Regions from separate parts of the Aurantimonas sp. DM33-3 genome, predicted to be linked through region 2. Evidence: riboswitches for the same ligand, from Rfam matches in the RefSeq annotation. Region 2 holds a riboswitch; each other region holds the start of a gene.
What was found. Region 2 has a riboswitch for thiamine pyrophosphate ahead of thiO (glycine oxidase ThiO). Riboswitches for the same ligand answer to the same signal wherever they lie in the genome.
Positions count from the first base shown of each region.

Region 1: another riboswitch for thiamine pyrophosphate. It lies ahead of thiC (phosphomethylpyrimidine synthase ThiC); the one in region 2 lies ahead of thiO (glycine oxidase ThiO).
Region 3: another riboswitch for thiamine pyrophosphate. It lies ahead of thiB (thiamine ABC transporter substrate binding subunit); the one in region 2 lies ahead of thiO (glycine oxidase ThiO).

Region 1 is NZ_JACSGS010000010.1:127,718-132,144, reverse strand. Features, by position in the region: gene thiC (phosphomethylpyrimidine synthase ThiC) at 1-1,457, opposite strand, end outside; TPP riboswitch at 1,579-1,706, opposite strand; gene H9Q09_RS14790 (septal ring lytic transglycosylase RlpA family protein) at 2,020-2,358, opposite strand; gene H9Q09_RS14785 (alkaline phosphatase D family protein) at 2,631-4,088, opposite strand; gene H9Q09_RS14780 (cell wall hydrolase) at 4,265-4,427, opposite strand, start outside.
Region 2 is NZ_JACSGS010000002.1:139,820-144,246, forward strand. Features, by position in the region: gene fabI (enoyl-ACP reductase FabI) at 1-190, shown strand, start outside; gene H9Q09_RS03440 (thiamine phosphate synthase) at 221-829, opposite strand; gene H9Q09_RS03445 (thiazole synthase) at 889-1,686, opposite strand; gene thiS (sulfur carrier protein ThiS) at 1,731-1,928, opposite strand; gene thiO (glycine oxidase ThiO) at 1,925-3,064, opposite strand; TPP riboswitch at 3,052-3,177, opposite strand; gene H9Q09_RS03460 (DUF2937 family protein) at 3,238-3,750, opposite strand; gene H9Q09_RS03465 (LysR substrate-binding domain-containing protein) at 3,856-4,427, opposite strand, start outside.
Region 3 is NZ_JACSGS010000007.1:196,477-200,903, forward strand. Features, by position in the region: gene H9Q09_RS12090 (hypothetical protein) at 1-494, shown strand, start outside; tRNA gene H9Q09_RS12095 (tRNA-Arg) at 727-803, opposite strand; gene H9Q09_RS12100 (thiamine diphosphokinase) at 880-1,521, opposite strand; TPP riboswitch at 1,728-1,824, shown strand; gene thiB (thiamine ABC transporter substrate binding subunit) at 1,875-2,909, shown strand; gene thiP (thiamine/thiamine pyrophosphate ABC transporter permease) at 2,940-4,427, shown strand, end outside.

The DNA of each region.
Region 1 (4,427 bases), on a different contig from region 2:
CCGACCTTGACGTCGTCGCGGTCAGGAAGGCCGAGATGCTCCTTCGGGGTGACGTAGCAGAGCATCGCCGTGCCGAACCAGCCGATCATCGCCGCCCCGATGCCCGAGGTAATGTGGTCGTAGCCCGGCGCGATGTCGGTGACCAAGGGTCCGAGCGTGTAGAACGGCGCCTCGCCGCAGACCCGCATCTGGCGGTCGACATTCTCCTTCACCTTGTGCATCGGCACATGGCCCGGCCCCTCGATCATCACCTGGCAGCCCTTCGCCCAGGCGATCTGTGTGAGCTCGCCCAGCGTGTCGAGCTCGGCGAACTGCGCCGCGTCGTTGGCATCGGCGATCGAGCCGGGACGCAGGCCATCGCCCATGGAGAAGGACACGTCATAGGCCCGGCAGATATCGGCGATCTCCTCGAAATGCTCGTAGAGAAAGCTCTCGCGGTGGTGGTGCAAGCACCACTTCGCCATGATCGAGCCGCCGCGCGACACGATGCCCGTGGTGCGATCCACCGTCAGCGGAATATGGGACAGCCGCACCCCGGCATGGATGGTGAAATAGTCGACGCCCTGCTCGGCCTGCTCGATCAGCGTGTCGCGGAAAACCTCCCAGGTCAGGTCCTCGGCGATGCCGTTCACCTTCTCCAGCGCCTGGTAGATCGGCACCGTGCCGATCGGCACCGGCGCATTGCGGATGATCCAGTCGCGGATGTTGTGGATGTTGCGGCCGGTGGACAGGTCCATCACCGTGTCGGCGCCCCAGCGGATCGCCCAGACCATCTTCTCCACTTCCTCGGCCATCGAGGAGGTGACGGCGGAATTGCCGATATTGGCGTTGATCTTGACCAGGAAGTTGCGGCCGATCGCCATCGGCTCGACTTCCGGATGGTTGATGTTGGCCGGGATGATGGCGCGCCCGGAGGCGACCTCGTCGCGCACCCATTCCGGGGTGATGAAGTCCGGGATCGCCGCCGAATACGGCTCCCCGTCGCGCTCCAGCGCCCGCTTCGCCTCGGCGCGGCCGAGATTCTCGCGGATCGCGACGAACTCCATCTCGGCGGTGACGATGCCGGCGCGGGCATATTCGTACTGGGTCACGGCACGCCCGCCCGTCGCCCGGCGCGGTGCGTTGCGAACCGGAAATTCCGGCGTCAGCTTTTCGGCCGGCAGATTGCCGTTGTCCTCGGGCTGCACCGCGCGGCCCTCGTAGAACTCGGTGTCGCCGCGGGCCGCGATCCAGTTTTCGCGGATGCGCGGCAGGCCCTTGGCGATGTCGGTCTCGACCTGGCTGTCCGTATAGGGGCCGGACGGATCGTAGACGATGACGTCGGGCTCGCCCGCGGTCGGATGGACGGTGATCGCGCGCATCGGCACGCGGATGTCGGGAAAGGCCGTTCCGGCCAGGTAGATCTTGCGGGAGGCCGGCAGCGGGCCGGCGGTGACGGTGGGTGTCACGGCATTCATCTTGGTTCTCCAGTCGCGCTCGCGTCGGAGATCCAGTTCTGCTTTCGGTGATCGAAAACTCTCGTCGGCCTGTCGGATCGCCCCTGTCGTCGGGGGCATGGCCCGCATTGCGGGCCGGAGAGGTCGGCGGCTTTCCCATCCCTACGCCAGTATGAACTGGATCAGGTTCGTAGGGTCGCCGCGCGCTTCGCCGATGATCGGCGGCCGTCGGCCTCTCAGTTCCTTGCCGGAACTCCCCTTGGACGAGCGGACGGTAGCAGCCCCCGTGGGGGTGTCAACAGCGGTTGCAGCGGTCGTCGCTAGAGATCGGCGAGACGACACGAAGCGGCAGAGAGCGGGAAGACGGGAAGCAGGATCGGCAGCGCCGATCGGGACATCGCGGCGGCAACGCAGGCGATGCGCCGCGAGCCAGGACGGCCGGGAGGCGGTCAGGGGCAAAGCCCGAGCCCAGAGGCCCGCGATGGGTGTCGCGGGCGGTCCGCGGCGCGAGCGGCGCCGTCGGACAAGATGTGTCACATGCGGGCGACGAGCGCCCCGTCATGCGGTCGGCAGAGCCGAGACCCTAGAGGATGTCGAGGCTGACCTTGGCGGTGCCCGAATGGATCATGCCGATCTTCGAGGCCGCGGCGCGCGACAGGTCGATGATCCGGCCGCCATGATACGGGCCGCGGTCGTTGATGCGCACGACGACGGACTTGCCGTTGCGACGGTTGGTGACGCGCACCTTGGTGCCGAAGGGCAGCGTCTTGTGAGCCGCCGTCATGGAATTCATGTTGAAGCTTTCGCCGTTCGCCGTGCGGCGACCATGAAAGCGCTTTCCGTAATAAGACGCGGAACCCGAGGCCGCGGACTTCGTTTCGGCTACGACCGGAGTGATTGCGACGGAGTACGAACCGACCATCGTTCCGGCGAAAAGCGCGGCCGCGAGAGCGGCCTTCGGCAGAAACTTCATTCTTGGCATGTCCTTGAGATGCGACGTTTGCGACGCCGCCTCCTTCGTCAATTCCTGTGACGAGAAAAAGGACGGACTCTGGCAGCAATAGGGTCTTTCTACGACAGCGGAACTTTTCGGGCCCTGGCGTATCGTCCTGAGCCCAAACGAGGAATTTCCGTCCGAGCCCTGTTTCGAATGCGACAGCGATGTCGCATTCGCGCCGATGTCGCCTTAACCGGTCAGACCGCCAGCTTCGGGGTGCGGCCGCTGTCTTCGAGTTCCCATTCGGCCTGCCAGTCCATGCCGTCCTGCGACAGGACGAGGTAGTTGCGCTCGCTCGTATAGGTCGCGCGGCGCGACGGCAGCGGCCGCAGGCGGATCTTCCGGCCGCGCAGCGGGCTCTCGCCGACACGGGCGAGAAGGCCGAGCGCAAACGGATAGGCCGGCCCGGGCGCGGGGTGGGAAATGCCGGACGCGACGAGTTGGTGCATCACACTCCCGTTCAGAAGCCGCATCTCGCCGCGCGTCGCCAGATGGATTTCGCCGGAGACGACCACGAGCCCGCCGACGGCCCGCTCGGCGCGATCGGCCAGGCATTGCAGGCAGCGGATCCATTCGCGCCGATGCGCCCGGCTCTGCCACTGGTCGCGCAGATCGTCGGACAGCTTGGCGACCCGCGGCACGATGCCGGCGACGAGCTCGGCCCAGCTCAGCCGCGGCCCGAGCACCGGCACGCTGGACATCAGCACGATCCGGTCCGGCTCCGGTGTCGCCTCCAGCGCCGTTTCGAAGCTCTTCCATCCGACCGGCCCCATCACCCTGTCGGGACGGCGTTCGCTGCGCAGGTCTGGCGCGAGGATCGTCAGGCCCGGATAGCGCACCGCAACGCCAAGGCTGCGCGCCTGCCGGTCCAGCGCGATCGCCGGCAGATCGGCCTCGTCCGCCGCCAGCTGGAAGATCAGGAACATCTCGCGCGCCGCCTCGAACAGGCCGCGTCCTACGGGACTGTCCAGAAGCGCTGCCGGATGGCTGCCCCAGCCGTCGATGATGTCGTGGTCGTCCCACATCGACACGGACGGCACATGGGCCGACATCGCGCCCATGGCGGGCCGGGCGAAGCTGATCAGATAGCGCTCGAAATAGAACCGGCGGATCGCCTCGCGGGACTCCTCGGTCAGCGGCACGGTCCCGCGCTCGTCGGGCTTCAGCGTGGTCCAACGCTGCACATCCGGATGACAGGCGAGGACGTCGTCGGCATAGAGCTGGTCGCCGCCCTGCAGCATCAGGGAGAACGGCGCGCGGTCATGCTCGGCGGTGAGCCGGGTCCACATGGCGTCGCGCTCGCCGATGTCGCGCGTGAGATCCCCGTTCTCCTGGCCGTTGCAGGAGACATAGGCGATGCGCGCCGCGCCGCCGTCGGGGCTGACGACGGCATAGTCGGTCTCGTCGATGCGGTATGAGTTGATGGTGGCGGCCGGCAGCGAGAAATCGTAGCGCCACACCGTGCGGCCGAACCTCGTGGCCAGCGCAATCGGCTGCGTCGCCTCGCCCGCGGCAAACAGCTCGGGCGCCTCGGCCGCCTCGTCCAGGACGAGGATCGCGGCAAGATGGTCGCGCCGGCCATCGCCGCCGCGTGCATAGAGGATCGGGCCGATCCGGTCCGGGAGCGGATCGGCGGCGGAAACGGTCTCGGTCATCGGCTCCTGCCGGCTTGGCTTTGACCGATGCCCGTCCCGGCTTCGGTCTCGCCCCGCCATATAGGAAGCCATGGTCGCCATGCCGACCGCAATGCCGCCATCACGCGGACCGGACGATCGGATGCCGGCGGAATCGACGGGATTGCAGCGGCGGCAGAGCCCCGCGCCGGCCGAACTCAGTCGGTGGTGGCGGTCTGGACGCCGGGCAAGGCCTGCATGCGGGCGTCGAGCGTGGCCGTATCGGCGGCGTCCGGCGTCGGCGCGGCGGCTTCCGCCGCACGAACGCGGCCGCCCTTGCCGCTGTCGGCGCGGGCCGGTTGTTCGGTCAGGCCCTGCCAG
Region 2 (4,427 bases):
CACCTCGATCGAGGAAGTCGGCGGCGCCGTTCTCTACCTGATGTCGGAGCTGTCCAACGGCGTCACCGGCGAGATCCACTATGTGGATTCGGGTTACAACATCATGTCGATGCCCTCGCTTGAGGAGCTGAAGGCCCAGGAACACCGCAAGGCGGTCGTCGAGGGCGAGGACGAGAGCGGCGGCAAGTAGCCGCCCTCCCCCACTCACAGCCTCAACAGATTATCGCCGGTAGGGCGCGGTCGCCGCGAGCCATTCGCGCGCCCGCGCTTCCGGGTCCTCCGCCCGGGTCACGTCGGTGACCACCGCGGCGCTGTCGGCGCCTTGCGCGAAGACCTGCGACAGCCGCTCCACGGTGATGCCGCCGATCGCCACCAGCGGCAGATCGCCGATACGCTGGCGCCAGACGCCGAGGCGCTCGGGCGTCTGCGGCGCCCATTTCATCACCTTCAGCTTGGTCTGCCAGACCGGCCCCAGCGCCACGTAATCCGGCTCGGCGGACAGCGCCACGGCGAGCTCGGCGCTGTCATGGGTGCTGACGCCGAGCTTCAGGCCGGCAGCTTTGATCGCGACCCGGTCCGCCTCGGCGAGGTCCTCCTGCCCCAGATGGACGACATCGCAGCCCTCCTCGATCGCCAGCCGCCAGAAATCGTTGATCACCAGCAGGCAGCCATGGGCGGCGCAGACATCCCGCGTGCGGCGGATCTCCCGGCGCAGCCTTGCCGCGTCCATGTCCTTGGCGCGCAATTGCAGCAGCTTCACCCCCACAGGCACCAGCCGCTCGGCCATCTCGGCATCGTCGACGATCAGGTAGAACGGATCGAGCCGCAGCCCCGTCCCCGTCCGCTCCTCGGCACCGCGCTCCCCACTCCGATGTCCCTCCGCCCGGCTCATCGCGAGCCTCCCGGTCCGCCGACATCGCCGAGCATCGCCTGCCCCAGCATCGGGGTCGAGGGCGCCGCCATGTCGCGCGGCGCCATGGGATCCGCCTCGAAGGCCAGCCGGCCGGCCTCGACCGCCAGGGCAAAGCCCTTGGCCATCGCCACCGGGTCGCCGGCCTTGGCGACCGCCGTATTGAGGAGCACGCCGTCATAGCCGAGCTCCATGGCGGCGGCCGCCTGCGACGGCAGGCCAAGCCCGGCATCGACCACCAGCGTCACCTCGGGAAAATGCGCCCTGAGCTGGCGCAGGCCGTAGCGGTTGTTCAGCCCGAGCCCCGAGCCGATCGGCGCGCCCCAGGGCATCAGCACCCGGCAGCCGGCCTCGACCAGCCGGTCGGCCACCGACAGATCCTCCACCGTATAGGGCAGCACCTTGAAGCCCTTGCCGGTCAGGATGCGCGCCGCCTCCACCAGCCCGAACACGTCGGGCTGCAGGGTCTCGGCGTCGCGCACCACCTCCAGCTTGATCCAGTCGGTGCCGAAGATCTCGCGGGCCATCTGCGCCGTCGTCACCGCCTCGCGGACCGAATGGCAGCCCGCCGTGTTGGGCAGGATGTCGAGGCCAAGGCCTTGGATCAGCTCCCAGAAGGCCTGGCCGGCCCGCGCCTCGCCGCATTCGCGCCGCAGCGAGACGGTGACGATGCCGGCCCCGGACGCCTTGATCGCATCGGTCATCATCTGCGGCGAAGGATAGAGCGAGGTGCCGAGCATCAGCCGCGAGGCAATGCGACGGCCATAGACGTCCATGCCGGTCACGGCGCTCGCCGTGTCGGTGTCGATCGTGTCCATGCTCAGCCTCCCTTCATCGGGGCGATGATCTCGATGGCGTCGCCCTCGGCGAGCCGCACCGTCCCGCGTTCGGTCTTCGGCACGAAGTCGCGGTTCAGCGCCGTGGCGACCACGGCGCCCTCGTAACCCAGTTCGACGAGCGCCTGGTCGAGGGTGGCGGCCTCGACCAGGCGCTCCTCGCCATTGACGGAAATTCTCATGATGCGTCCTTCAGCGTCTCTGCGAAGATTTCGGCGGCGGCCTCCGCCGCCATGGCCGGCGACAGCAGGAAGCCGTGGCGGTACAGCCCGTTCAGGCTGACCACCCGGCCGTTCCGCGTCACCTTTGGCAGATTGTCGGCATAGGAGGGCCGCAGGCCGGCGCCGGTCTCCACCAGCTCGGCCTCGGCGAATGCCGGATGCAGCGCATAGGCGGCGTTGAGCAGCTCGACGGTGCCGCGCAGGTTGATGCCGCGATCGTCGTCGCTTTCCAGCATGGTCGCGCCCACCATGAACAGCCCGTCCGCGCGCGGCACGACATAGATCGGCGAGCGCGGATGCAGCAGCCGCACCGGCCGCGACAGCGAGACCTCGTTGGTGCGCAGCAGCACCATCTCGCCGCGCACAGCCCGCAGCCGCGGCAGTTCCGGTCGCGCCGCGATGCCGCGCGCATCGATGATGCGATCATGGTCGAGATCGGCGGGCGCGACGCGTCGGCCGAAATGCAGCGCCACGCCGCGTTCGCGCAGCCGTTCCGCCAGCGCCTCCAGCGTGCGGCGCGGATCGAGATGGGCTTCCTCGGCAAAGAACAGGCCCTCGGCGAAGCGACCGGCGAGATCGGGCTCCAACGCCGCGACCCGGTCGGCGTCGAGCCGCTCGTGACCCTGCGTGCGGCGGGCAAAGCGGGCAAGGTCCGCGCGGTCGCGCCAGGGCGCCAGCACCAGCGTGCCGTGGCACGCGACGTCCGGCACATGCCGCGACCACCAGTCGATCCCCGCCAGGCCCGGCGCCACGATGGCCGGGTCGGCGCTCTCGGCCTCGCAGCGCGGCGCCAGCATGCCGCCGGCCAGCCACGACGCCGCGGCAACGCCCAGTTCTGGCGCCGCCTCGTACAGCGCGACATCGGCGCCCCGCTCGGCGAGTTCCAGCGCAGTGACGAGCCCGGCAACGCCGGCCCCGATGACGGCAACCCGCATGGTCAGGCCCCGCTTGTGCGGCAGGCGTCGTGCAAACAGGCGACCCGGTCGGCCATTGTCTCGATCCTCCTCGACGCGTCTCGGAGATCCGGCTGATGGCAGGGGAAAGATCGGCGGCGCGGCGCTCGCCTGCGGCGAACCGCAGGCCAGGGGCCACCGCATTCCATCCCTCCGCCGGTCTCAACCGGATCAGGTTCGAAGGGTCGCCACGCGCTCACGCCTTTCGGCGGCCGATGGCCTCTCAGTTCCCTGCCGGAACTCCCCTTGGATGGACGGAATCTGTGCTTCCCGGGCGGCGCTGTCAACGCCGCCGCGCCAAGATCGCGGTCGTCGGCTCAGCTCGACGCCAGCCGACGCTTGCGGCGACGCCGGCGCATGCGCGCGGCGCCATGGCCGCCGGCCCCGATCGCCCAGCCGAGGGCAAAACCCGCGACCGCCAGGAGCAGCCCCTCGACGGTGATCGGCAGGGCCGGGCGATAGTCGGCGGCGGCGCGCTCGGCGATCTCCCAGTCCGGGTCGCCCGCTGCGACGAAGGGCCGGAACAGGGGCGCCGATTCAGCGACGCTGCGATAACGCCGCTCCACCGCGTCATAGCGGGCGATGGTCTGTTCGGCGTCCGCGCCTTGGCGCGCGACGAAGGCGTCGCGATTCTCGCGCAACCGCGCCACCGCCTCGCTGCGCGACAGGTCGGAGGCCGCCGCGCTGGCGTCGAAGCGCTCCACGACCTTGCGCAATTCGTCGACGGCGCCGCCGAGGCGCTGGAGATATTGCTGGGTGAATTCCAGCGACTGGCTGGAGACGAGCCCGAGAAACAGCGCCGCCACGACGCGGATGATCAGCCCCGGCATTCCCTCATCCTCCCTCAAGGCTCCCCCAGCGCACCGGTCGCACCGAACGACCGCGCCCCCGGCCACGATACGCCTGCTGCCTGATCATACCAGTCCCCGCGCCCGTCAGGCGAACAGGCGGGTGCCGCGTTCGGCAATGGCGCAGAAGCTGGCGGTCACATGGGCGGCCAGAGCATCGGCGACCGGGCCGGCGCCGCCGCGGCGGGCCAGGGTCATGCGGTAATTGCCCAGCGGCGGCAGGCCGCGCTCGGCGCCCAGCTGCACGATGTCGTCCGACACGACGCTGATCGGCAGCGGCGCGATGGCGAGATCGGCGGCGACGGCCGCAAGCTGGCCGGTGCAGAACTCGCTGGTATAGGCGACGCGGTAGTCGATATCGCGGGCGTCCAGCGCCGCCAGCGCCATGCCGCGCCAGGCGCAGCCGGCATCGGCAAGGGCGAGCGGCAGCGGCGTTTCGGCGACGGCGAGGCCGCCGCGCGCGCCCACCCAGACCAGCGGCTCGGAATGGATGTAGTCCGGCCCGTCGAGGCGTTCGTCGTGACTGTAGACGGCGAGATCGAGCTCCCCGGACCAGCAGCGCCGCCGCAATTCCTCGGTGCGGTCCAGCCGCACCTCCACCTCGACCTTGGGATGGGTCCGGGCGAAGCGCCGGAGGATTTCCGGCATGGCGACGACGC
Region 3 (4,427 bases), on a different contig from region 2:
GTTCGGTGCTTTTCGAGATCAACTCTGATCCCGGCGGCCTGATCGCCGACAGGGGTTTTGGGGATCCCTATGGCGGACGGGTCCAGCCGGGGTGGCTTCTCATCGCCCGCTCCGGCCAGAACTACGGTCTGGTGGGCCAGATGGCACTCGCGACTGAAGCACACCGGAACAAGGTCATTTCCGACCACGTCATTCGCCTGGCTCCGGGGGAAGATCCGACACTACGCGTGGGCTACGTGATGGTCGCTTTGACCCACCCAACTCTCGGGCGCCCGCTAATGAAGGCCCTTCCTACCGGCTCGAGCATTCCCAGTATCGACTATGAAGACGTGCTCGACTTGGACATTGTCAGGTTGCAAGAAGAGACGGAGGGCATGCTCGCCGACATGGTGGAACGCGCCTGCGGACTGCGGGCGGAGGCGGACGCGATCGAGAATGCGCTGGGAGAGCTGGCCGACGCCGTAATCGTCGGCGAAGTGGCTGCCGAAGGCTGAGGCTCCCGTTTCGACCCGGCCAGACCCCTCTTTCGCACAACCTTTCGACACAGGTGCGCGGAAACCCTGTGTCGAAACCTGCAATCCGTGGGTCAAAACATCCGCCGCCGGCCTATCCCGGCAGCCCCGAACCAGCATCATCACCGCGACACGAAAAACCCTTGGCCGTCCCCATCCCGTCCCCGGCAGTGCCGACGACTTCCAATGTGTCAGGATAAGTTGTTGAGAAGGTTGGTGATCCCGACTGGATTCGAACCAGTGACCCTCAGATTAGGAATCTGATGCTCTATCCTGCTGAGCTACGGGACCGACCGCGCGCAACCTAGTCGAAGGCGCAGGGTTCGCCAAGTCTGCTTGCGTCGCTCTCGTGCGGCGATGTTGCGGATCAGCGGACCTTGGGATCGGCCTGGGCGACGAGGAGCGCCGTACCCTGGCGGACCGTCACGGCGATCGGCCCCAGCGCTTCGTTCGACTGTGTGAGGATCGAGTGGAATGGCAGGTCGACAGCGTCGAGCGGCCATTTCGCGCCGGAGATCGTCAAGCCGAAAAGATCCGAGAATTTCAGGATCGAGAACTGCGTGCCGGGCGCAAGATCGAAGGCGCGACGGTCCGGTCCCAGCGGCCAGGCGCGTTCGATGCCGTCGAACAACTCCACGTCGATGCCGCGGGCGGCATAGCGCAGGGCGAGGATCAGATGTGCGAAGGCGTGGTCGCTGCGCGGGCCACCGAGCGCGCCGATCAGCAACAGGCCGGTCGCGCCCCGCGTCAGCGCCGCCTCGATGGCGATCTCGCCGTCGGTCATCGCCTTGTCGCGAGGGTAGGGTTCGCGGGGCAGGCTGGTCAGTTCGATCGCCGGCCGCGGCGGGCTGGAATCGAAATCGCCGACCCAGAGTTCCGGCGTCACCTGCAGCTCAGCGGCATGGCGCAGGCCGTCATCCGCGGCGATGACCCGCGTGCCCTTCACCGCATTGATCAGCGCAGGGGTAGGGGCGATATGGCCGGCAAGGAGAATGGAAAAGCGCGACATCGCGGCTCGCCTACAGCATCGGGCCGCAAACGCCAATCGGCTGCTTCGACATCACAACCGGATCGCCTGCGTGGGCATGGCCTATTCGCCACGCCGGCGCGCAGCCTGGCAGTCCGAGGTGAGGGCTTGATATCAGGGAGAGCTGCCCCTTGGCGCCAGAGGCGCGGCTGCCCTTGCCGGCAAGCGACGTGACCTCTAAGTCTTTCCGTGCTCACACGGGGTGCCTTCGGGCTGAGAGGCGCATGCCGACCCGTCGAACCTGATCCGGCTCATACCGGCGGAGGGATGCGGGCGTCGGCGGGTGTCTCGCGGATGCTTTCGTTTCGAAGGCCGCCGTCTCGAAAGGCACCACCATGGCCCGACCTGTCTCCTCCTCGCCTCTGTCCATTCGCCATCTCGGCGTTTGCGCGGCCGCCCTTTTGGCCGGTGCGAGCAGCGCGGTCGCCCAGGCCGACAAGCCGGTGCTCACCGTCTATACCTATGAGAGTTTCACGCCCGAATGGGGGCCGGGCCCGAAGATCGAGGCGGGCTTTGAAGAGGTGTGCGCCTGCGACCTGCAGTTCGTCGGTCTCGAGGACGGCGTCGCGATCCTCAATCGTCTCAAGCTCGAAGGCCCCTCGACCGAAGCCGACGTCGTCCTCGGCCTGACGACGGATCTCATCCCCGAAGCCAAGGCGACCGGCATGTTCGCGCCGAGCGGGGCGGACCTCTCGGGGCTCAACGTGCCGACCGGCTTCTCGGACGACATCTTCGTCCCCTACGACTATTCCTATCTCGCCTTCGTCTACGACAGCGAGGCGATTGCCGAACCACCGGCGAGCCTCGACGATCTGGTCAATGGCGATCCCGAGGTGAAGATCGCCATCGAGGACGCGCGGACCTCGACGCCCGGCCTCGGCATGATGCTTTGGATGAAGAAGATCTATGGCGACGAGGCCGCTGCCAAATGGGAGCAGCTGTCGAAGCGCATCCTGACCGTGACGCCGGGCTGGAGCGAGGCCTATGGCCTGTTCACCAGCGGCGAGGTGCCGATGGTTCTCAGCTACACGACATCGCCCGCCTACCACATGATCGAGGAAGACACCGACCGCTATCAGGCCGCGGCCTTCGCGGAGGGCCACTACCTGCAGATCGAGGTGGCGGCGATGCTGAAGACGACCGAGACAGCCGAACTGGCGACGCGCTTCCTCGACTACATGCTGACCGCCGAGGTGCAGTCGCTGATCCCCACCACCAACTGGACGTTGCCGGTCGCGGACGGCATCGATCTGCCCGAGGCGTTCGGTCGCCTGGTGCAGGTGGAGACGCCGCTGATGATCGATCCGGAAACGGTGGCGGCGAACCGCAAGGCGTGGACGCAGGAATGGCTCGAAGCGATCGGCCGCTGACGATCGAGTGCGCGTCCCGGTGAGGCATTCATGACCGGTGCTGCGGATCGTGCCTGGCGGATCGGCCTCGGCCTCGGCGCTGCAAGCATCCTCGTCGGCTTCCTGGCCGGCGCCTTCGTCGTGCTTCTCTTTGCGACGGGTGCCGCGCCCGATTTCCGGGCGGTCGCCGGTGATCGCTATCTCCTCGGCGTCGTCCTGTTCACCCTCGAGCAGGCGGTGCTGTCGACCCTTCTTTCGGTGGTGGGGGCCATCCCGCTGGCGCTGGCACTGCATCGTGCCCGCTTTCCCGGTCGCCGTGCGGTGCTGCGCCTGTTCCTCCTGCCGCAGGTGCTGCCCGTGCTGGTCGGCGCGCTGGCGATCCTCACCATCTGGGGTCGCAACGGCCTCGTCTCGGACGCTCTTGCGGCGATCGGACTGGCGCGGCTCGACATCTATGGTCTCTCCGGCATCCTGATCGCCCATGTCTTCTTCAACCTGCCGCTGGCCGCCCGGCTGATGCTGGCCGGGCTCGACCGCGTGCCGGCCGAAAGCTGGAAGCTCGCCGGGCAATTGTCGCTGAGCCCGCTGGCCACGTTCCGGCTTGTCGAATGGCCGGCCCTGCGCGGTGCACTGCCGGCGGCCGCGAGCCTGATCTTCATGCTCTGCGTCACCAGCTTCACTCTCGTGCTGGTGCTGGGGGGCGGGCCCGGCGCCACGACGCTGGAAGTCGCGATCTACCAGTCGCTGCGCTACGATTTCGATCCCGGCCGTGCGATCACGCTGTCGCTCGTCCAGATCGGCCTGACGGCGATCGTCCTGTGGCTTGCGACCCGGCTTGGCGGCGATGTCGCCGCCGGTTTCGGCCTGGGCGGCCGCGCGCTGCGCTATGATCGCCGCAGTCCTGCTCGGGCCGCGGTGGACGCGCTCGTGCTGCTCCTCGGCATCGGCTTCGTCCTGGCGCCCTTCGTTGCGGTAGTGGTGCGCGGCCTGGAAGCGGATCTGGCGCGATTGCTGGCTGATCCGGCGGTCCATCGTGCGGCGATCACCAGCATCGTCATTGCGACGACTGCCGCGCTTCTTGCGATGACCGTCTCCCTGGCCATCGTCCTCGCCACCGAGGCGCTGCGCAACGCGCTGGCGGACCGGCTGACCCGACGCAGGCAGGCGCTTGGCAACGGTTTGGAGACGACGGCCAGTCTCGTGCTCGTCGTTCCCCCCATCGTGGTCGGGGCCGGCTGGTTCCTGGCGCTGCGGCAGGTCACCGACGTCTTTGCCGCCGCGCCCTATGTCGTGGTTGCCACCAACGCGGCGATGGCCGTGCCTTTCATCGTGCGCATCGTCGGGCCGGCGCTGGCGGCAGCCAACCAGGCGACCGGCCGGCTGGCCGACAGCCTCGGCCTTGCAGGCCTGTCGCGGCTGCGGGTCGTGGACTGGCCGGTCCTGCGCGCGCCTGTCGCCCTCGGCTTTGCCTTCGCGCTGGCGATCTCGCTCGGCGATCTTGGCGCCATCGCCCTGTTCGGCAGCCAGGACCTGGTGACC